One region of the Azospirillum sp. A1-3 genome, then DNA from elsewhere that is predicted to be linked to it. Evidence: predicted binding sites of a transcription regulator. Region 1 holds the regulator's gene; each other region holds the start of a gene.
The links. Region 1 encodes PhoB, which activates phosphate uptake and scavenging genes when phosphate is short. Its sites were predicted from a motif close to TNTCATAAAACTGTCA; they were not measured.

Region 1 (5,032 bases):
CACGCCGGCTGCGCGCCCGCCATGCCGCGGAGCGCCGCTTCCGGCTGGCCGGCGCCGCCGCGGTGGCGCTGGCGGCACTGATCCTGCTGCTGCTGCTGGGCTCCATCGTCGCCAAGGGCGCCAGTGCCTTCCTGGAGGCGCGCATCCGGCTGGAGGTGACGCTGGACCCGGCGGAGGTCGCCGACCGCAATTACACCGTCCTGCTGCGCCGCGCCCTCTACGCCCAGTTTCCGCAGGTGACCGACCGCGCCGGCCGCCGTGTGCTGAACGACCTGCTGTCGTCGGGCGCGCCGTATGAGCTGGAGGCGATGGTCGCCAAGGACCCGGCGCTGGTCGGGACGACGCAGACCGTCTGGATCCGCGCCGACGACCAGATCGACCAGCTGGTGAAGGGCGGCTATCGCCGCGACCTGCCGGAAGGCGAGCGTGGCCTCAGCGACGCCAAGGTCGCGGCGGCCGACGCGCTGTTGGCCTCGGGCGCGCTGGCGCAGGGCTTCAACACCACCCTGTTCACCGCCGGCGACAGCCGCGAGCCGGAACAGGCCGGCATCGGCGGCGCCATCGTCGGCTCGCTGCTGACGCTGCTGGTGACCATGGCGCTGTCGGTGCCGGTCGGGATATCCGCCGCCGTCTATCTGGAGGAGTTCGCGCCGAAGAACCGCTGGACCGACCTGATCGAGGTGAACATCAACAACCTCGCCGCGGTGCCGTCGATCATCTTCGGCTTGCTGGGTCTGGCGGTGTTCCTGGGCTTCTTCGGCATGCCGCGCTCCGCCCCGCTGGTCGGCGGGCTGGTGATGGCGCTGATGACGCTGCCGATCATCATCATCGCCTCCCGCGTCGCGTTGAAGGCGGTGCCGCCGTCGATCCGTCAGGCGGCGCTGGGCATCGGCGCCTCGCCGCTGCAGACGGTGCTGCACCATGTGCTGCCGCTGGCGATGCCCGGCATTCTGACCGGCACCATCATCGGCATGGCCCGCGCGCTGGGCGAGACGGCGCCGCTGCTGATGATCGGCATGGTCGCCTTCATCGTCGACATCCCCCACGGTCTGACCGACAGCGCCACGGTGCTGCCGGTGCAAATCTACATGTGGGCCGACAGCCCCGAGCGTGCCTTCACCGAGCGCACCTCGGCGGCGATCCTGATCCTGCTCGGCGTCCTGATCCTGCTGAACGGGGCGGCCGTGATCCTGCGCAAGATTTTCGAGAGACGGTGGTGAACACCATGAGCATCCCGAGCCCGCTGAAGCTGCGGTCCCGTGGCGACCGGCAACCGGACCGGGCGTCCACTGCCGCCCTGCCCAAAAAGATGACCGCCCACGGGGTGAAGGTGTTCTACGGCACCAAGCAGGCGCTGCGGGGCATCGATCTCGACATCCAGGAAAACCGGGTGTTGGCGCTGATCGGCCCGTCCGGCTGCGGCAAGTCGACCTTCCTGCGCTGCCTGAACCGGATGAACGACACCATCGAGGGCTGTCGGGTCGAGGGGCGGATCGCGCTGGACGGCGAGGACGTCTATGGCAAGGCCGTCGATGCGGTGCAGCTGCGCGCCCGCGTCGGCATGGTGTTCCAGAAGCCGAACCCCTTCCCGAAGTCGATCTACGACAACGTCTCCTACGGCCCGCGCATCCACGGCCTCGCGTCCGGACGGGACGAGCTGGACGAGGTGGTGCAGACCTCGCTGAAGCGCGCTGGCCTGTGGGCGGAAGTGAAGGACCGCCTGCGCGAACCCGGCACCAGCCTGTCCGGCGGCCAGCAGCAGCGGCTGTGCATCGCCCGCGCCATCGCCGTCAGCCCCGAGGTGATCCTGATGGACGAGCCCTGCTCGGCGCTCGACCCCATCGCGACCGCGCATATCGAGGAGCTGATCGACGAACTGCGGGCCAACTACACCATCGTCATCGTCACCCACAACATGCAGCAGGCCGCCCGCGTGTCCCAGCGCACCGCCTTCTTCCATCTGGGCGAGATGGTGGAGTGCGACGACACCGAGGAAATCTTCACCAACCCGCGCGACGAGCGCACCCAGGGCTACATCACCGGCCGCTACGGCTGAGTCCTGCGCCACTGTGCCCTACTCCTGTCCCCTTCCTCCTTTGTTGAAAAGGCTGTCCCATGCCGGTTAACGTCGAGACGCGCGCTGTCAACGGAGCCACCATGAATGCGGCCCTGAAGCCGCTCGTCCTGATCGTCGAGGACGAGGCCGACATCCTGACGCTGCTGAAGTACAACCTGGAAAAGGAAGGCTTCCGCGTCGCCACCGCCAGCGACGGCGAGGAGGCCCTGCTGGCCGCCGGCGAACAGACGCCGCACATCGTGCTGCTCGACTGGATGCTGCCGCTGATGAGCGGGCTGGAGGTCTGCCGCCAACTGCGCCGCAACGCCAAGACCCGCGACATCCCGATCATCATGCTGACCGCCCGCGGCGAGGAGGGCGACCGGGTGCGCGGCCTGAATTCCGGCGCCGACGACTACATCACCAAACCGTTCTCCCCGACCGAGCTGGTGGCCCGCATGCGCGCCGTGCTGCGCCGCGCCTCCCCCGGCATGACGGACGAGGTGCTGACCTTCGCCGACGTGACGATGGATCTGGCCGCCCACCGCGTACGCCGCAATGGCCGGGACGTACATCTCGGGCCTACCGAATTCCGCCTGTTGCGCCACTTCATGCAGCATCCCGGCCGCGTCTTCTCGCGCGAACAGCTCCTCGACCTGGTGTGGGGCCACGACGTGTACGTCGAGCCGCGTACGGTGGACGTACACATCCGCCGCCTGCGCAAGGCGATGAACGAAGAGGACGAACTGGACCTGATCCGTACCGTGCGGTCGGCGGGGTATGCGCTGGATACCAAGTCGGTGTGAGCCCAGGGTTGGGATGGGGGTAGGATGGGGGAGGACCACCGCAGCATTGGTGAGAACGCCCCCATGATCCTGCTCTTCACCGACTTCGGCCTTTCCGGCCCCTACACCGGCCAGATGAAGGCGGTGTTGGCGCAACAGGCGCCCAGCGTCCCTGTCATCGACCTGTTCGCCGACGCCCCCGCCTTCGACCCGCAGCTGTCCGCCTATCTGCTGGCCGCCTACGCACCGGCCTTTCCCGTCGACAGCGTCTTCCTCTGCGTCGTCGATCCCGGCGTCGGCACCGATCGCCGGCCGGTGATGGTCGAGGCTGACGGCCGCTGGTTCGTCGGCCCCGACAACGGCCTGTTCGCCCTGATCGCCCGCCGTGCAACGTCGCTAAACGCCTGGACCATCGACTGGATCCCGGACCGGCTGTCTGCCAGCTTCCATGGCCGCGACCTGTTTGCCCCCGTCGCCGCCGGCCTCGCCACCGGTCGCCCGGTCGAGCGCAGCCCCCTTCCCCCCGCCGCCATCGACCGTCCCGACTGGCCGGACGAGCTGCCGCGCATCGTCTATGTCGACGTCTACGGCAATGCCATGACCGGGATGCGTGCCGCCACCCTGCCTGCCGACGCGGTGTTGACTGCCGCCGGCAGTCGCATCGCTCGCGCCCGCACCTTCGGAGCCGTCGGACCGGGGCAGCCGCTGTGGTACGAGAACTCCAACGGGCTGGCGGAGATCGCCGTCAACCGCGGACGAGCCGACCGGGTGCTGGGGCTGGCGGTCGGCGACCCGGTGACGGTTGAGACCTGACCAAAAGAAAACCGCCCGGAAGCGGGTGCTTCCGGGCGGCTGCTGCTTGATCCGATGCTTGTCCGATCAGGCGTCTCTGGTCAGATGTCTGGGGATCAGTCGTTGTTGCGCTGGCCCAGGAACTGCAGCAGGAACTGGAACAGGTTGATGAAGTCCAGGTACAGCGTCAGGGCGCCCATCAGGGCCAGCTTGCCGGTGCTCTCGTGATCGTAGCCCTCGGCGTAGCTTTCCTTGATCGCCTGGGTGTCATAGGCGGTCAGGCCGGTGAAGATCAGCACGCCGATGGCGGAAATCGCGAAGTGCAGGGCCGGCGACTGGAAGAAGATGTTCGCCAGACCGGCGATCACCAGACCGATGACGCCCATGATCAGGAACGAGCCCATCTTCGACAGGTCGGCCTTCGTGGTGTAGCCGTACAGGCTCATCGCCAGGAAGGTGGCGGCGGTGACGAAGAAGGTCAGCGCGATCGACGCCCCGGTGAAGACCAGGAAGATGGCCGACATCGACAGGCCCATGGCACCGCAATAGGCCCAGAAGATCATCTGTGCCGATGCGAAGGACAGGCGCTGGATGCCGAAGGACAGCACCATGACGAAAGCCAGCGGGGCCAGCATGACCACCCACTTCAGCGGCGTGCCGAAGATGGCCTGGAGCATGGCCGGGCTGGACGACACGAGCGCGGCGACCAGACCCGTCAGGATCAGGCCGGCACCCATGTAGTTGTACACGCGCAGCATGTGCTGCCGCAGGCCTTCGTCGAAGTATCCCCGATCTGTCGCGCGGCCCACGGTCGCGAAGCGGTTATAGGTCGGGTCTGCCATGGTTTGGTTTCCTCGGTGGAATAGGGTGATCCCGTCGCAGGACATATTGGCGAGTCCGTCAGGCGGTTCAATAGGAATCGGCAGGGCTTTTTCCAGATGAAAAAGCTTTCACGATTCGTTTTTCCTGCGGCTTCATGACTCAGGCGTCACTCGTTCCGAAGCAATGGCGCCGAAGGCTGGCCGAGAGCGCGCCAAGTACCATAGAACCCGAAAGCAAGCGTGATCGCGGTGCTCAGCAAAGCGGTGGTGATGACCGCCGACGGCAGGAAGCTCCATTCCCAATGCATCAGGAACGTCAGCACCGCCCAGGCGGTCAGCGTGCCGATGATGCCGGCGATCACGGCGGTCAGCAGGCCGAGCAGCCCATATTCCAGCAGGAAGGCGCGCAGCACGTCGCCGCGTGTGGCGCCCAGCACCTTCAGCACCACCGCGTCATAGACCCGGCGGCGATGCCCGGCGGCGACCGCGCCGGCCAGAACCAGCGTCCCGGCGGCCAGCGTGATGCCGGCGACGATGCGCACCGCGGTGCCGATATGGCCCAGCATCTCCGACACTGT
Region 2 (5,032 bases), 2.1 Mb from region 1:
CGGGCCGTAGGACTTGCGGACGTTGCGGATTTCAACGGTTGCCATTGTTCTTCTTTCCCTTCGCCCGCGCTTACTTTTCGCTGTCCACGAGGCCTTTGACGAACCAGCGCTGCATGAACACCACCACCGCCACCGGCGGCAGCATCGCCAGCACCGTGGTCGCCATGATGATGTGCCAGTCGTTGGCCGATTCGCCGGTGCCGATCATCTTGGTGATGCCGGTCACGATGGTTTCCATGTCGCCGCTGCTGGTGACCAGAAGCGGCCAGAGATACTGGTTCCAGCCATAGATGAAGAGGATGACGAACAGCGCCGCGATGTTGGTGCGCGAAAGCGGCAGAACCACGTCGATGAAGAAGCGCACCGGCCCGGCGCCGTCGATCTTCGCCGCCTCCAGCAGCTCGTCCGGGATGGTCAGGAAGAACTGGCGGAACAGAAGCGTGGCGGTGGCCGACGCGATCAGCGGAATCGCCAGCCCGGCATAGGTGTTGATCAGACCCAAATCGGCGACGACCTTGTAGGTCGGGATGATCCGCACCTCCACCGGCAGCATCAGCGTGATGAAGATCAGCCAGAAGAAGGCCATCCGCAGCGGAAAGCGGAAGAAGGCAACCGCATAGGCCGATAGGATGGAGATGGCGATCTTGCCCAGCGCGATGGACAGCGCCATCACCAGGCTGTTCAGCATCATGGTGCGGACGGGCGTGTACATGGCGCGCTCGCCCGCCTCGCCGACCCAGGCCTGGGCGTAGTTCGCCGCCCCCTCCCCACCCGGCCACAGCGGCAGCCCGCCGCGCCCGATGGTGCCGGCATCCCAGGTGGAGCCGATCAGCGTCACGTAGATGGGATAGGCGAAGATCAGCACGCCGGCGATCAGGACGATGTGCGGCACCAGATCGATGAAACGGGTCTGCTTCATGAGTAATGGACCTTGCGCTCGACGAAGCGGAACTGCACCGCGGTCAGCGCGATGACGATCACCATCAGGATCACCGACTGGGCCGACGACCCGCCGAGGTCGTTGTTGACCACGCCGTCCTGATAGACGCGGAAGATCAGCGTCTCCGTCGCCTTGCCCGGCCCACCCTGGGTCAGGGCGTGGATGGTGCCGAAGGTCTCGAAGAAGGCATAGACCATGTCGACCACCAGCAGGAAGAAGGTGGTCGGCGACAGCAGCGGGAAGGTGATGGTCCAGAACCGCCGCACCGGCCCGGCGCCGTCGATGCTGGCCGCCTCCATCACGGAGCGCGGGATCGCCTGCAGCCCGGCCAGGAAGAAGATGAAGTTGTAGGACACCTGCTTCCAGCTGGCGGCGAGGATCACCATCAGCAGCGCCTGCCCGCCGTTCAGCCGGTAGTCCCAATCGAAGCCGAGCGCCCGCAGCGCGCGGCCGAAGGACCCGATGTCGGGATTGAAGATGAACATCCACAGCACCGCCGCGACGGCCGGGGCCAGCGCATAGGGCCAGATCAGCAGCGTCTTGTAGGCGCTGGCGCCCTTGATCTTGGAATCGGCGAGCACCGCCAGCAGCAGCGCGACCCCCATCGCCAGCACCGTCACCGCGACGCTGAAGATCACCGTGGTCTTCAGCGTGTCGAGATAGTTCGGATCGCCCAGCACATAGGTGAAATTCTCGAACCAGACGAACTCGCTGCGGATGCCGAAGGCGTCCTGAAGATGCACCGACTGCCAAACCGCCTGGGCCGCCGGCCAGATGAAGAACACCAGCGTCACCGCCACCTGCGGCGCAAGCAGCAGATAGGGCAACAGCCGGCTGTCGAAGGTGACGCGACGCTGCAAAGGTTGGTCTTTCGTGGGTTAGGCGTTGCGTTCGGGAGCGCCGCTCCCCCGCTTCCCCCTCTCCCCGGGGGGAGAGGGGATCCGGGAAGGTTTCAGGCGGCCAATCAGCCCTTGTTGGCCCGCTCGAAGTTGCGGAGCACGGCATTGCCGCGCTTGATCGAGGCGTCGAGCGCCTGTTTGGCGTCCTGCTGGCCCTGGAAGGCCTTCTCAAGCTCTTCCTGGATGATGTTGCGGATTTCCGGCAGGTTGCCCAGTCGTAGGCCCATGCTGTTCTCGGTGGTCGGCGTCCGGGTCAGCTGGGCGGCCGGCACGTCGGCACCGGGGTTCTTCTCGTAATAGCCCTGAGCCTTGGTCAGCTCGAAGCCCTTCATCGTCACCGGGACATAGCCGGTGTCCATGTGCCACTTCGCATCGACCTCGGGCCGGGCGAGGTAGGTGAAGAACTGCGACACCGCCTTGTATTCGGCCGGCGTGCGCTTGGGCGAGGTCATCACCCAGAAGGCGGCGCCGCCGATGATGCTGTTCTTCGGGCCATCCTTGGCGAATTCCGGCCAGTAGGGCAGCGGGGCGGCACCCCAGGCGAAGGTCGCCTCCTTCAGGATACGGCTGCGCAGGCCCGATGAGGCGTGGATCATCGCGCATTCGCCCGAAGGGAACAGGGCGTCAGGCTTGTTGTCGCGGCCGCCATACTTGAACAGACCGTCCTTCTGCATGTCGATCAGCGTCTGGACATGCTTGACGTAGAGCGGCGCATTGATCTTCAGCTCGGCCTTCAGGCCGCCGAAGCCGTTGGCCTGGCTGGCGAAGGGCGTGTTGTGGATGGCGCCCAGCTGCTCGAACTGCGCCCACACCGGCCAGGAGGTGGTCAGCGGGCAGGTGGAGCCCGACGCCTTCAGCTTCTTCGCCGCTTCGATCATCTCCGGCCAGGTCGCCGGCGGCTTGTTGGGGTCGAGGCCGGCCTTCTGGAAGGCGTCCTTGTTGTAGAACATGATGGTGGTGGAGCTGTTGAACGGCAGCGCCATCATCTTGCCGTCCTTGGACGAGTAGTAGCCCTTGACCGCCGGGATGTAGGCGTCGGGGTCGAAGGACGCCCCGGTCTCTTTCATCAGCTGATAGACCGGCTTCACCGCCGGGCCGGCGGCCATCATGGTGGCGGTCCCGACTTCGAACATCTGCACGATGTGCGGCGCGTTGCCGGCACGGAAGGCGGCGATGGCCGCCTGCATCGTCTCCGGATAGCTGCCCTTGTAGGAGGCGTTGACCTGGACCGCCTGCTGGCTGTCGTTGAAGTCCTTGACGATCTGCTCCAGCTGGCCGCCGAGCGGCTGCGGCAGGCCGTGCCAGAAATCGACCACCGTCTTCTGCTGCGCCAGGGCCGAGCCCGGCAGGGCGGCGGCGAACAGCAGCGCGGTGGTGGTGGCGGCGCCCGTCAGGAGGGCAAGCTTGCGGCGGGTCAACATGCGGTGGGTCTCCCTATCCCGGTATGGTGCGCGGTTGTCATGAGGGCAACGGGTTGCCATCCCGCGACGCTTTCGTGAAGTTTTGGTGGCAAACGCATACAGCGCTGTGTGCGGTTGCGAAAAAGACCGGCGGTACGATGATCGTTTTCGAAACTGTTTGGTTGCTCTAACCGTCACACTGCGCACGCATACCAGGGTCTGTCAAGACGCCGCTTTACAGTTTTATGACGTGAAAACCACGGTGATGAAATGTTGCGGAGCGAAAATGCGCGGGCGCGAAATGTCTAACTTGGGCAGGCGGTATCAGGCCGGCGAACGGGCGGCAGGCTGCGGCTGAGCAGGCGACGCAGGGCGGTCGGGTCGCAGGGCTTGTGGACCATAGGAAAGCCGCTGCGGTCGACGCTGCGCAGCCGGTCGGGATCGGTGTCGCCGGTGACGATGACGCCCGGCACCCGCCGGCCGCAGCGGGCACGCACCGCCTGGATGGCATCGATGCCGGTCTCCGGCCCCGACAGGCGCAGGTCGGACAGCACGAGGTCGGGAGTGGCGGCGCCCCCGTCCAACCCGGCACAGGCCTCGTCGATGCCGCGGGCGGGGATGACGGCATAGCCCCAGCCCTGCAACAGCAGCCCCATCCCCTCCAGTTGCATGGCATCGTCCTCGATCACCAGCACCGTGCCGGCCGCCGTCGGAGTTGCGGACGCAGACTGGCCGACCGCCGGGTCAGGGTCGCTGTCGGCGGAGTCGTCACCCGACCGGTCGCCGTCATTGCCGGCCAGCGGCACATCCACCGCGAAGACGGAACCCTTGCCGGGCTTGGAGCGCACGGTGACCGGATGCCCCAGCACCTGGGCCAGCCGCCGCACGATGGCGAGACCGAGGCCGAGTCCCTGCTTGCGGTCGCGTCCGGGATTGCCGAGCTGGTGGAAGTCTTCGAAGATCACGGCATGGTTGGCCGGATCGATACCGACGCCGGTGTCCCACACCTCGATGCGCAGGTTCGCACCGCGCCGCCGCGCCGCCAGCAGGATGCCGCCCTTCAGGGTGTAGCGCAGGGCGTTGGCCATGATGGGCCGCAGCAGCCGCTCCATCAGCACCGGATCGCTGGTCACTTGGGCGTCGAGCGGATGGACGTTGAAGCGCAGCCCCTTGGCCTCCGCCTCCGGCCCGAACTCCTCCAGCATCTTGGCGAGCAGTTCGTCGACCGGGAAGGTCTGCGGCTTGGCGGTGACCAGCCCGGCTTCCAGCGCCGACACGTCCAGCAGGGCGCGCAGCAGGGTCTCGCCGCCGATGATCGCCTGCTCCAGCTTGTTCGCCAGCTCGATGGAGGCCGGGTCGGTCAGCCGGCCGCTCAGCAGATGGTGGAACAGGTGCATCGCCTGGAAGGGCTGGCGCAGGTCGTGGCTGGCCGCGGACAGGAACTTGCCCTTGGCGGTGCGGGCGCGTTCGGCATCGGCACGCGCCTGCGCGGTCTCCGCCCTCGCTTCGGCCAAGGCGGCTGCCGCGGCATCGGCGACCAGCGCCACCGCGCGGATCCGCCCGCCGGCATCCGCCACCGGGGTCAGCGCCAGCGCAGACGGCAGGCCGGGGAGCGGGCCGGCGGCGCTGGCCGCTATCCCGGTCTCCATCACCTGCCGCCGCAGCCCCTCGATCCCATCGGCGGTGCCGGCGGGCAGACCGGCCTCCGCCAGGGTCTTCCCCTCCACCGCGTCCGGCGGGCAGCCGAGAGCGTCGGCGAAGGCACGATTCGCCACCAGCACGCGCCCATCCTC
Region 3 (5,032 bases), on a different contig from region 1:
GCGGAGCTGAGCGACATTCATGCCAAGCTGCTCGCTGCGCTGAAGCCGGACATGCAGGCCTCGCGCGAACAGCTGGCCCAGGCGATCGCCGCGATGGTGGAGGCGACCTCGCAATCCTCCGCGGTGATCGGCGCCGAGTTGGGGCAGACGGTGATCCCGCTGTTCCAGCTGCGCGGGGCGGAAGCCGCCCTGGCGAAATCGCTGCTGATCGGTGCCTTCGAGACCGACCGGTCGAAGGTGATGTCGCTGTCCACCGACTTCGACTCCGCGCTGTCCGACCTGCAGGGTGCGCTGCGTCCGCTGGCGAAGAGCGAGGCGGCGGCCCCGGTGGTGGCAGCGATCAACGAGCTGGCGGCGTATGGCGACGGCGACAAGAGCGTCTATACGCGCCGCGTCCGCCAACTCACCCCCGGCATTCCGGAGGCGGAGGCGCAGAAGCTGGCCGAATCGCTGGCGGCCGGCGTCGACGACATCGTCCGGCTGGACCGCGACGCCAACGCTCGCATGCTGCCGCTGATGCTGAATTCGCGCGGCCGCATCGCCGAGGCCGGCAACGCCATTGCCGAGCGGATGCAGGACCTGTCGACCAACGTCGTGCCGGCGGCCCAGCACCGTTACACCGTGCTGAGCGGCCTGATGGCCGACGCCAATCTGCTGGCCGGCAAACTCGCCGAGGCCGGCAATGCGGAAACGCCGGCCCGCCTGGCCACCGCACGCCGCACGCTCGATCCGCTGGCGGCGACGATCCGCGGCACATTGAAGGACTCGAACGACGATCTGGGCGCGGAGGTCCGCCGGCTGGCGGAGCGGCTGCTGGCGCTTGGCTTCGGCGACGACGGTATCCTGGCGCTGCGCAGCGGCGAACTGGCGGCCTATGCCGAGAACGCCACGCTGATCGACAGCAACCGCAGCACCGGCGCCGCCCTAACCGCCATGGTCGATGGGCTGGTCCAATCGGCCGAGCAGGCGACCGCCGACGGGGCCGCCGCCGCCCATGACGCGCTGGAACGCACCAACGAAATCCAGATCCTGCTGGCGACCGCCGGCGTGCTGCTGGCCGGGCTGATCGTCTCGCTCTATGTCGGGCGCCGTGTTGTCGGCCGGATGGAGGCGCTCGCCGACGCCATGCGCCGGGTCGCCGACGGCGATCTGACGGTGGAGCAGAAGGCCGACGGCAACGATGAGATCACCGACATGGCCCGCGCCCTGTTCGTCTTCATCGCCAATGCCCGCGCCATGGAAGAGGCACATGAAAAGGTGGAGGTCGAGCGCCGCAACGCCGCGTCGGCCCGCCGCACGAGCATGCTGGAGATCGCCGACCAGTTCGAGCGCAACGTGCTGAGCAGCGTCGAGACCCTGGCCGAGGCCGCCCGCGTGATGGCCGCCCGCGCCCGTTCGCTGACCGACATCGCCGCCAACGCCAACGACCGGGCGGAGGCCGCCATGCAGCTGTCCGGCGAGATGGCGGCGGGGATCCAGCAGGTGGCGACCGCCGCGTCGGAAATCTCGCAGTCGATCGCCGAGATCAGCAAGCGAACCGGCGAATCGGCCCGCATCATCGGCGACACCGCCGCCGGAGCGGAACAGGTCAAGGCCACCGTCGCCGACCTGTCGAGCACGGCGGGGGAGATCGGCACCGTCGTCGGCCTGATCGACGAGATCGCCGGCCAGACCAACCTGCTGGCGCTGAACGCCACCATCGAGGCGGCGCGGGCAGGGGAGATGGGCCGCGGTTTCGCGGTGGTCGCGGGGGAGGTGAAGGCCCTTGCCGGCCAGACCGCCCAGGCCACCGCCGAGATCGCCCGCCAGATCGCCGCGACCCAGGCGGCCAGCCGCGAAACGGCGGAGGTGGTGGCGACCATGGCCGGTAGCGTCCAGCGCATCGAATCCAACGCCTCGGCCATCGCCGCGGCGGTGGAGGAACAGGCGACCATCACATCGAGCATCGTCGACAGCTCCCACCGCGTGGCGGTCGGCACCCAGGCGGCGTCGGACCATGTCGCCGGCCTGTCGGAGGCCGCGGCCAAGGTGCGCGCGCAAGCCGGCGACGTGCTGCAGGTGGCGGAAAGCCTGTCGCACGAGGCGACCAGCCTCGGCTCCGCCGTGCATCTGTTCCTTCAGGAAATCCGGGCCGCGCGATGAGCGCGCGGTCCGGGGCAAGAACGGGTCGGTTTCATAAAACTGACACGTAAACAAAACAAACCCGTCACTGGCGGCGGCTATGGTCACCGCGACGAAGAAGGCGGGTTACGACGTCCGGCCGAGGCCGGGCATTTCTCCAACCCAACGACACCGTCCAAACCTATCGGGAGTTTTGCCGTGAAAACCATGACTTCGGCGTTCGTTCGTTGCGCCGCCTTCGGTGCCCTGGCCGCTCTGTCCGTGTCGGTCGCCCCGCTGTCGGTCGCCTCGGCCGCCGACATCTCCGGCGCCGGTGCCACCTTCCCGTACCCGATCTATGCCAAGTGGGCCGACGCCTACAAGAAGGAGACGGGCACGGGCCTGAACTACCAGTCGATCGGTTCGGGCGGCGGCATCAAGCAGATCAAGGCCAAGACGGTCACCTTCGGCGCCTCGGACATGCCGCTGAAGCCGGAAGAGCTGGAGCAGGCCGGTCTGATCCAGTTCCCGATGATCATGGGCGGCGTGGTTCCGGTCGTGAACCTGAAGGGCATCAAGTCCGGCGAAGTCAAGCTGTCGGGCACCGTTCTCGCCAACATCTACATGGGCGAGATCACCAAGTGGAACGACGCGCAGATCAAGGCGCTGAACCCCAACGTCAACCTGCCGAACACCGCCATCGCCCCGGTCTACCGCTCTGACGGGTCGGGCACCAACTTCCTGTTCACCGACTACCTGTCGAAGACCAGCCCGAAGTTCAAGACCCAGATCGGCGCCAACACCTCCGTCCAGTGGCCGGCCGGCATCGGCGCCAAGGGCAACGAAGGCGTGGCCAACATGGTCAAGCAGACGGACGGCTCGATCGGCTACGTCGAATACGCCTACGCCAAGCAGAACAACATCACCCACCTCGACCTGCAGAACAAGGACGGCAAGACCGTCGCTCCGAAGATCGAGGCCTTCCAGGCTGCCGCCGCCAACGCCGACTGGGCCAATGCCAAGGGCTACTACGTCCTGCTGACCGACGAGCCGGGTGCGGAGAGCTGGCCGATCACCGGCGCCAGCTTCATCCTGATGTACAAGAACCCGCAGGACGCCTCGGCTTCCGGCGAAGCGCTGAAGTTCTTCGACTGGGCCTATAAGAACGGTGGCAAGATGGCTGCCGAGCTTGACTATGTCCCGATGCCGGACTCGGTGGTGTCGCTGGTCCAGAAGACCTGGTCGCAGACCATCCAGGCCGACGGCAAGCCGGTCTGGACCGCGTCGGCCAAGTAACCACGGCCAACCGACCTCGGGTGGGCCGCCGGCCGGCTCGCCCGAGGGCATGATCGCCGGTGGGAACGGAAATTGCGCCGTTCCCACCGCACGCCTCACGGAGCGGCCATGACCGAGATCGCGCTGACCTTGACCGACGCACACGCCTCCACCGCCCGACGGGCCCGCCGCCAGCGCCTGCAGGATGCGGCCTTCCGCAACGCCACCCTCGCATTCGCGCTGCTCGTCCTGCTGATCCTGGGCGGCGTCACGGTTTCCCTGATCGACGGCGCGCTTCCGGCACTGCGCACGTTCGGCTTCGGTTTCGTCGCGACCGAAGTCTGGAACCCGGTGTCAGAGCAATTCGGCGCGCTCGCCCCGATTTACGGCACGCTGGTCACCTCCATCATCGCCATGGCCCTCGGCATTCCCGTCAGCTTCGGCATCGCGCTGTTCATCACCGAGATGTGCCCGGCCTGGCTGAAGCGCCCGCTCGGCGTCGCCATCGAGCTGCTCGCCGGCATTCCCAGCATCATCTACGGCATCTGGGGCCTGTTCGTCTTCGCCCCCTTCATGCAGTCGACCATCCAGCCCTTCCTGATCAACACGCTGGGCCAGATCCCCGGCATCGGCAACCTGTTCATGGGCCCGCCCTACGGCATCGGCATCCTGACCGCCGGCCTGATCCTGGGCATCATGGTGCTGCCCTTCATCACCTCCATCACCCGCGACGTCTTCGAGACGGTCCCGCCGATGGTGCGCGAATCCGCCTACGGGCTGGGCGCCACCACCTGGGAGGTGGTGTGGAACGTGGTGCTGCCCTACACCCGCACCGGCGTGGTCGGCGGCGTCATGCTCGGCCTCGGCCGCGCACTCGGCGAGACGATGGCGGTCACCTTCGTCATCGGCAACGCGCACCGCATCAGCTCCTCGATCATGGCGCCGGGCACGACGATCTCGGCCTCCATCGCCAACGAATTCACCGAGGCGGTCGGCGACGTCTACACCTCCTCGCTGGTGGCGCTGGGCCTGATCCTGTTCCTGATCACCTTCACCGTGCTGTCGATCGCCAAGCTGATGCTGCTGCGCCTGCAGCGCAAGGCCGGAGTCTGAGGCCCATGACGATGTCCAATTCCGCGACGCTGGCGACTCCAATCGGGGGGCTGTATCACCGCCGGCGCATTGCCAACAAGCTGGCGCTGACCCTGGCGCTGGGCGCCGCCGGCTTCGGCCTGTTCTGGCTGGTCGCCATCCTGTGGACGTTGCTCTACAACGGGCTGTCGGCGATCAATCTCAGCCTGTTCACCGAGAACACGCCGCCGCCGGGCGGGGAGGGCGGTCTGCTGAACGCCATCTTCGGCAGCGTCATCATGACCACGGTCGCCACGCTGGTCGGCACGCCGGTCGGCGTCATGGCCGGCACCTATCTGGCGGAGTTCGGCCGTGGCACCAAGCTGGCCGAGGTGGTGCGCTTCATCAATGACGTGCTGCTGAGCGCGCCGTCGATCATGGTCGGCCTGTTCGTCTACGAGGTTCTGGTCGTCCGCATGGGCCATTTCTCGGCCTGGGCCGGCGCCATGGCTCTGGCGGTTCTGGTCATCCCTGTGGTCGTCCGCACGACCGAGGACATGCTGAAGCTGGTGCCGAACAGCCTGCG
Region 4 (5,032 bases), 1.4 Mb from region 1:
AGGCCGGTGGCCGGCGAATAGGGGATGCCGACGCGCGCCCACAAGAGGCGCATATAGTCGTAGATCTCCGTCACCGTGCCGACGGTGGAGCGCGGATTCTTCGACGTCGTCTTCTGTTCGATGGAGATGGCCGGCGACAGCCCCTCGATCGAATCGACGTCGGGCTTCTGCATCAGCTCCAGGAACTGGCGCGCGTAGGCCGACAGGCTCTCCACATAGCGCCGCTGCCCCTCGGCATAGATCGTGTCGAAGGCGAGCGACGACTTGCCCGATCCCGACAGGCCGGTGATGACGATCAGCTCGTCGCGCGGCAGATCCACATCGACGTTCTTCAGGTTATGTTCCCGCGCGCCGCGGACGCTGATGTACTTGTTCATGGAGTGTTCTTTTACCCGAAGCTTTTCCGGATGGAAAGCGGCAAGGCGCCGCGACGCATGACGAAAAACGGCCGTTCGAAAAGCAGTGCCCCTAAGGCCGGCCGGCTGACGATATATGCGCTGGGCGCGCCATTGCCACCGGCGCCCGGCGCGGGTCGGTCATGACCAGAAGGGCGGCACCGCGCGGAAACGCTTCCACAGATCGGGCAGCGCCTTGCGCCGCTTGTCGGACTGCCGGTCGATCCAGGCGGCGACGGCAGCGGCCGTCTTCTGATCCCCTCCCTTCAACGATCCCAGCATGCGGGCGCCGGTGATGGCGTCCTGCTCGGCGTCCAGCGCCGCCTGCAACGGCTCCAGCGCCGCGAAGAAGGGCAGGGTGGTGGCCTCCGGATAGAGCCCGCGAAAGAAGTCGGCGGTGTAGCGCAGCGTGCGCAGCCGCCGGCGCAGCTTGTCGCGCGCCTTGGCATCCTCCGGCGGCTTCGCCGTCTTGCCGAGCTTTGCCATCCGCGCCGACAACCAGCCGCCGGCGAGCGTCGTGACCGGAGCCGACAGTGCGGCCCGGCGGTGGCCGTCCGCCTCCGACATCCAGCGGCCATGCTCCAGCCACGCGGCGAGGCCCAGGACCATGGTCGTGCAGCCCGGCGCCAGGATCGCCGCCACCGCTTCCCGCGCCGGCCCGGCCCCGGCGGACCGGGCGAGCGTTGCCAGCCGCTCCAGCGCCGCGCGGTCGATGCCCGGCGCCGTCTTCGGATCGGCGAGAAGCGGGTCGATGACGCCGGACATCAGCACGTCCCACCCGCGCGCCGGCCCGAGCCGCTTGGCGAGCGCGCGGCTTTCCTCCACCAGCCGGTCGGCCTCGGGCGAGGCGACCAGCGGCGCGAAGAAGCGGTGGGCGATGCGCAGCCGCCGCAGCGCGACGCGCATGCGGTGCAGCCCCTCCACGTCGCCGCCGGCCAGCGCGCAGGATTCGTTCGCGAGGAACTGGCGCAGCGCCTGCCGCAGGATGTGCCGATAGGCCTCGGCCACCGTGGTCAGCGGCGACAGGCCGAGCGGTTCGGCCTCCACCGGCCCCGGCGCCTTGCCGGTGACCAGCCGCAGCCCGGCCTCCGCCTTGCTTTCGGTACCGATGCGCATGGGGATGGCGGCTTGCAGGGTCAGTGCCAGATCGAACAGGCTGGCGACCTTGCCGGCCTTCAGCTCCAGTTCCACCTCGCCGACCGGCAGAGAGTTGCCGCCGGCATAAACGGCGCCGTCATCCACCGCCAGTTCGACCGCCGTCAGCGTATCGGGGCGCAGCAGCAGGGTGGTGCGGCGGAAATCGGTGATGAACAGGCAATCCAGCGCATCGAGTGCCGCCGCCGGAACCAGCCCGGCGACGCCGGGATCGCTCAGCACGCCGACGTCCACCGCCTCGCCCGCGACGATCCACTCCCATTCCCGCCGCACCGCCACGGCGGCGGAATCGCCGGGGCTGGCGCTGTTTACGGTCTTCAAGGTCTGGATGAAGCGGTCGCCCTCCTGCCGCACGCGCAACGCCACGCCGTTCGCCGCCAGCTTCAGGTCGGGCGTGTCGAAATAGGCGGTGCGCAGCCGCTGCGTCGTCGCCGGCCCGTCGGCCAGCGCCAGCAGCCCCGGAAGGCAGGCAACCCGAGCCAGATCCGCCAATGCGGCATGGAGTTTCAGCTCCACCTCGCGGAAAGCGGAGGGGGTTGAGGGCTGCGCATCGGGAAGTGCGGACGGGCTGAACGGCGGAATGGCGGGTGGCAAGGGTTGGCATCCTCCCGAATCCGGCCGGAGCGCGGCCTCGAATGAACCAAGTGGCTCCGTGGATACCCCAACCGCCGCCGCAGGTTAAGAGAGTTTACGCGGCTGCACAAAATCCGCCAGCCGCCCCGCCCCCAATTCCAGGTCGGCCCAATGCAGCGTTTCGAAGACCAGGACGGCACAGGCTCCGGTCGGGAACTTGTCGGCCAGCGCGTGACGCAGCCCGTGATCGCCGCTGCCGGTCAGGGCGTTCGCCAGCTCGTGCAGGTCCGGATTGTGCGCCACCAGCATCAGGCCGGTCGCCGAATCCGGCGCGTCGCGCAGCCGTTCCAGCAGCGTGCGGGCGCCGCACAGGTAAAGTCCCCGCTCATGCTCCACCGGTGGGTATGGCGCGCCGATGGCCGCCATCACGCGCTTGCGTGTCTCCACCGCCCGCACCGCCGTGGAACACAGGACGAGGTCGACGTGGGCGTGATGCTTGGCCAGATAGCCGCCGACCAGGGTGGCCGCCTTCTCGCCACGGGCGTTCAGCGGCCGGTCGTGATCGCCCAGCGACGGATCGTCCCAGGAGGATTTGGCGTGGCGCAGCAGGAACAGCGTCTTCATGGCGGAAATCGGTCGCGGCAGGGGAGGGAGAGGGGAGCGAGCGGACTGGGCGCGGTCGCAGCCTATAGCCAAATGGGAGTCCTGAAACCGTAACGCATATGGGATACTCTGTCTGCCCATCATATAACCGTCGTCGGCGCCGCTGGAAGGCAGGCGCCGGCGCTCAGGGTTTCAAGATTTCAGAGGTCGACGTGACGCAACTCCAGGAACTCGATTCGGTCGGTATCGAGCCAAACGCTCCGGAACGCTTCATCAATCGGGAGCTGTCGTGGCTGGCCTTCAACCAGCGCGTCCTGGACGAGGCCGCCAATCCGAATCACCCGCTTCTGGAGCGGCTGCGCTTCCTGTCGATCTCCGCCAGCAATCTCGATGAATTCTACATGGTCCGCGTCGCCGGCCTGAAAGGGCAGGTGGCCGCCGGCGTGAAGGCGCCGAGCCCGGAAAATCTGACGCCCGCCCAGCAGTTGGCCGCGGTGAAGCAGCGCATCGCCCTGCTGATGGACAGCCAGCAGACGATGTGGCGCACGCTGAAGGGCGAGCTTCGGGAAGCCGGAATCTCCGTGGTCGATCCCAAGGACCTCAGCGAGGGCGAGCTGGACTGGCTGGAAGCCAAGTTCCTAGACGACATCTTCCCGATTCTGACCCCCATCGCCGTCGATCCCGCCCACCCCTTCCCGTTCCTGCCCAATCTCGGATTCTCGCTGGCGCTGCAACTGCATGATCCGGTCAAGGGCCGTCACATCGACGCCCTGGTGCCGTTGCCCTCGCAGTTGGAGCGGTTCCTGCGCCTGCCCGGCTCGGACATCCGCTTCCTCCAGCTGGAAAAGGTGGTGATGCAGTTCATCGACCGCCTGTTCCCTCCGTTCCAGGTCAAGGCGCACGGCGTCTTCCGTGTCCTGCGCGACAGCGAGATCGAAATCGAGGAAGAGGCGGAGGATCTGGTCCGCACCTTCGAAAGCGCGTTGAAGCGCCGCCGCCGCGGCAGCGTCATCCGGCTCGCCACCGACAGCGGCATGGCGGCCGACCTGCGCGATTTCCTGCGTCATGAGCTGAACGTCGCCTCGGACGACGTCTTCATCCTGGATGGGCTGATCGGCCTGAGCGACACCAAGCAGCTGATCGTCGACGAACGGCCGGATCTGGTCTTCCGCCCCTTCAATGCCCGCTTCCCGGAACGAATTCGCGATTTCGGCGGCGATTGCTTCGCAGCGATCCGCCACAAGGACATCGTCGTCCACCACCCCTACGAATCCTTCGACGTGGTGGTGCAGTTCATCCGGCAGGCGGCGCGCGACCCGCAGGTGGTTGCGATCAAGCAGACGCTCTACCGCACCAGCAAGGACAGCCCCATCGTCGCCGCGCTGATCGAGGCGGCGGAGGCCGGCAAATCGGTGACCGCGCTGGTCGAGTTGAAGGCCCGCTTCGACGAGGAGGCGAACATCCGCTGGGCGCGCGACCTGGAACGCGCCGGCGCCCAGGTGGTCTACGGCTTCGTCGACCTGAAGACCCACGCCAAGGTGTCGCTGGTGGTGCGGCGCGAAAAGAAGGCGCTGCGCAGCTACGTCCATTTCGGCACCGGCAACTATCACCCGATCACCGCGAAGGTCTACACCGACCTGTCCTTCTTCACCTGCGATCCGGCGCTGTGCCACGACGCCGCCGTCATGTTCAACTTCATGACCGGCTACGCGACGCCGAAGGTGCTGGAGAAGATCGCCATCGCGCCGATCACTCTGCGCCAGCGCCTTTTCGACCTGATCGAGGCGGAAATCGCCCATGCCGCCGCCGGCCGTCCGGCGTCGATCTGGGTGAAGCTGAACTCGCTGGTCGATCCGGTCATCATCGACAAGCTGTACAAGGCGTCGCAGGCCGGGGTGCAGATCGACATGATCATCCGCGGCATCTGCTGCCTGCGGCCCGGGGTGAAGGGGCTGTCGGAGAATATCCGGGTGCGCAGCATCGTCGGCCGCTTCCTGGAACATGGCCGCGTCATCTGCTTCGGCAACGGTCATCCGATGCCCAGCAATCAGGCCAAGGTGTTCATCTCCTCGGCCGACTGGATGACCCGCAACCTGGACCGCCGCATCGAAACGCTGGTTCCCATCGAAAACCCGACGGTGCATGAACAGGTGCTCGACCAGATCATGGTCGCCAACATGAAGGACGACGCAAGCACCTGGAAGCTGGGGCCCGATGGCGTGTACCATCGGATCAAAGCTGGCCCGGACGCGTTCAGCGCCCATAATTACTTCATGACCAACCCCAGCCTGTCCGGCCGGGGCAGC

Region 2: a site for PhoB is predicted at 3,475-3,490, ahead of ugpB (sn-glycerol-3-phosphate ABC transporter substrate-binding protein UgpB). Genes of this name have one in related genera too.
Region 3: a site for PhoB is predicted at 2,172-2,187, ahead of pstS (phosphate ABC transporter substrate-binding protein PstS). Genes of this name have one in related genera too.
Region 4: a site for PhoB is predicted at 2,865-2,880, ahead of M5E06_RS05430 (RNA degradosome polyphosphate kinase). Genes of this name have one in related genera too.

Annotation. Positions count from the first base shown of each region.
Region 1 covers NZ_JAMSLU010000001.1:2,580,527-2,585,558, forward strand. Annotated here, with positions in the region: gene pstA (phosphate ABC transporter permease PstA) at 1-1,220, shown strand, start outside; gene pstB (phosphate ABC transporter ATP-binding protein PstB) at 1,310-2,056, shown strand; gene phoB (phosphate regulon transcriptional regulator PhoB) at 2,158-2,862, shown strand; gene M5E06_RS12485 (SAM hydrolase/SAM-dependent halogenase family protein) at 2,926-3,654, shown strand; gene M5E06_RS12490 (Bax inhibitor-1/YccA family protein) at 3,750-4,475, opposite strand; gene M5E06_RS12495 (ABC transporter permease) at 4,622-5,032, opposite strand, start outside.
Region 2 covers NZ_JAMSLU010000001.1:463,825-468,856, reverse strand. Annotated here, with positions in the region: gene M5E06_RS02250 (sn-glycerol-3-phosphate import ATP-binding protein UgpC) at 1-45, opposite strand, end outside; gene ugpE (sn-glycerol-3-phosphate ABC transporter permease UgpE) at 71-919, opposite strand; gene ugpA (sn-glycerol-3-phosphate ABC transporter permease UgpA) at 916-1,800, opposite strand; gene ugpB (sn-glycerol-3-phosphate ABC transporter substrate-binding protein UgpB) at 1,905-3,260, opposite strand; gene M5E06_RS02230 (hybrid sensor histidine kinase/response regulator) at 3,545-5,032, opposite strand, start outside.
Region 3 covers NZ_JAMSLU010000008.1:133,134-138,165, reverse strand. Annotated here, with positions in the region: gene M5E06_RS33640 (methyl-accepting chemotaxis protein) at 1-2,142, shown strand, start outside; gene pstS (phosphate ABC transporter substrate-binding protein PstS) at 2,329-3,396, shown strand; gene pstC (phosphate ABC transporter permease subunit PstC) at 3,505-4,488, shown strand; gene pstA (phosphate ABC transporter permease PstA) at 4,494-5,032, shown strand, end outside.
Region 4 covers NZ_JAMSLU010000001.1:1,140,579-1,145,610, forward strand. Annotated here, with positions in the region: gene uvrA (excinuclease ABC subunit UvrA) at 1-377, opposite strand, end outside; gene M5E06_RS05420 (CYTH and CHAD domain-containing protein) at 537-2,144, opposite strand; gene M5E06_RS05425 (SixA phosphatase family protein) at 2,229-2,747, opposite strand; gene M5E06_RS05430 (RNA degradosome polyphosphate kinase) at 2,939-5,032, shown strand, end outside.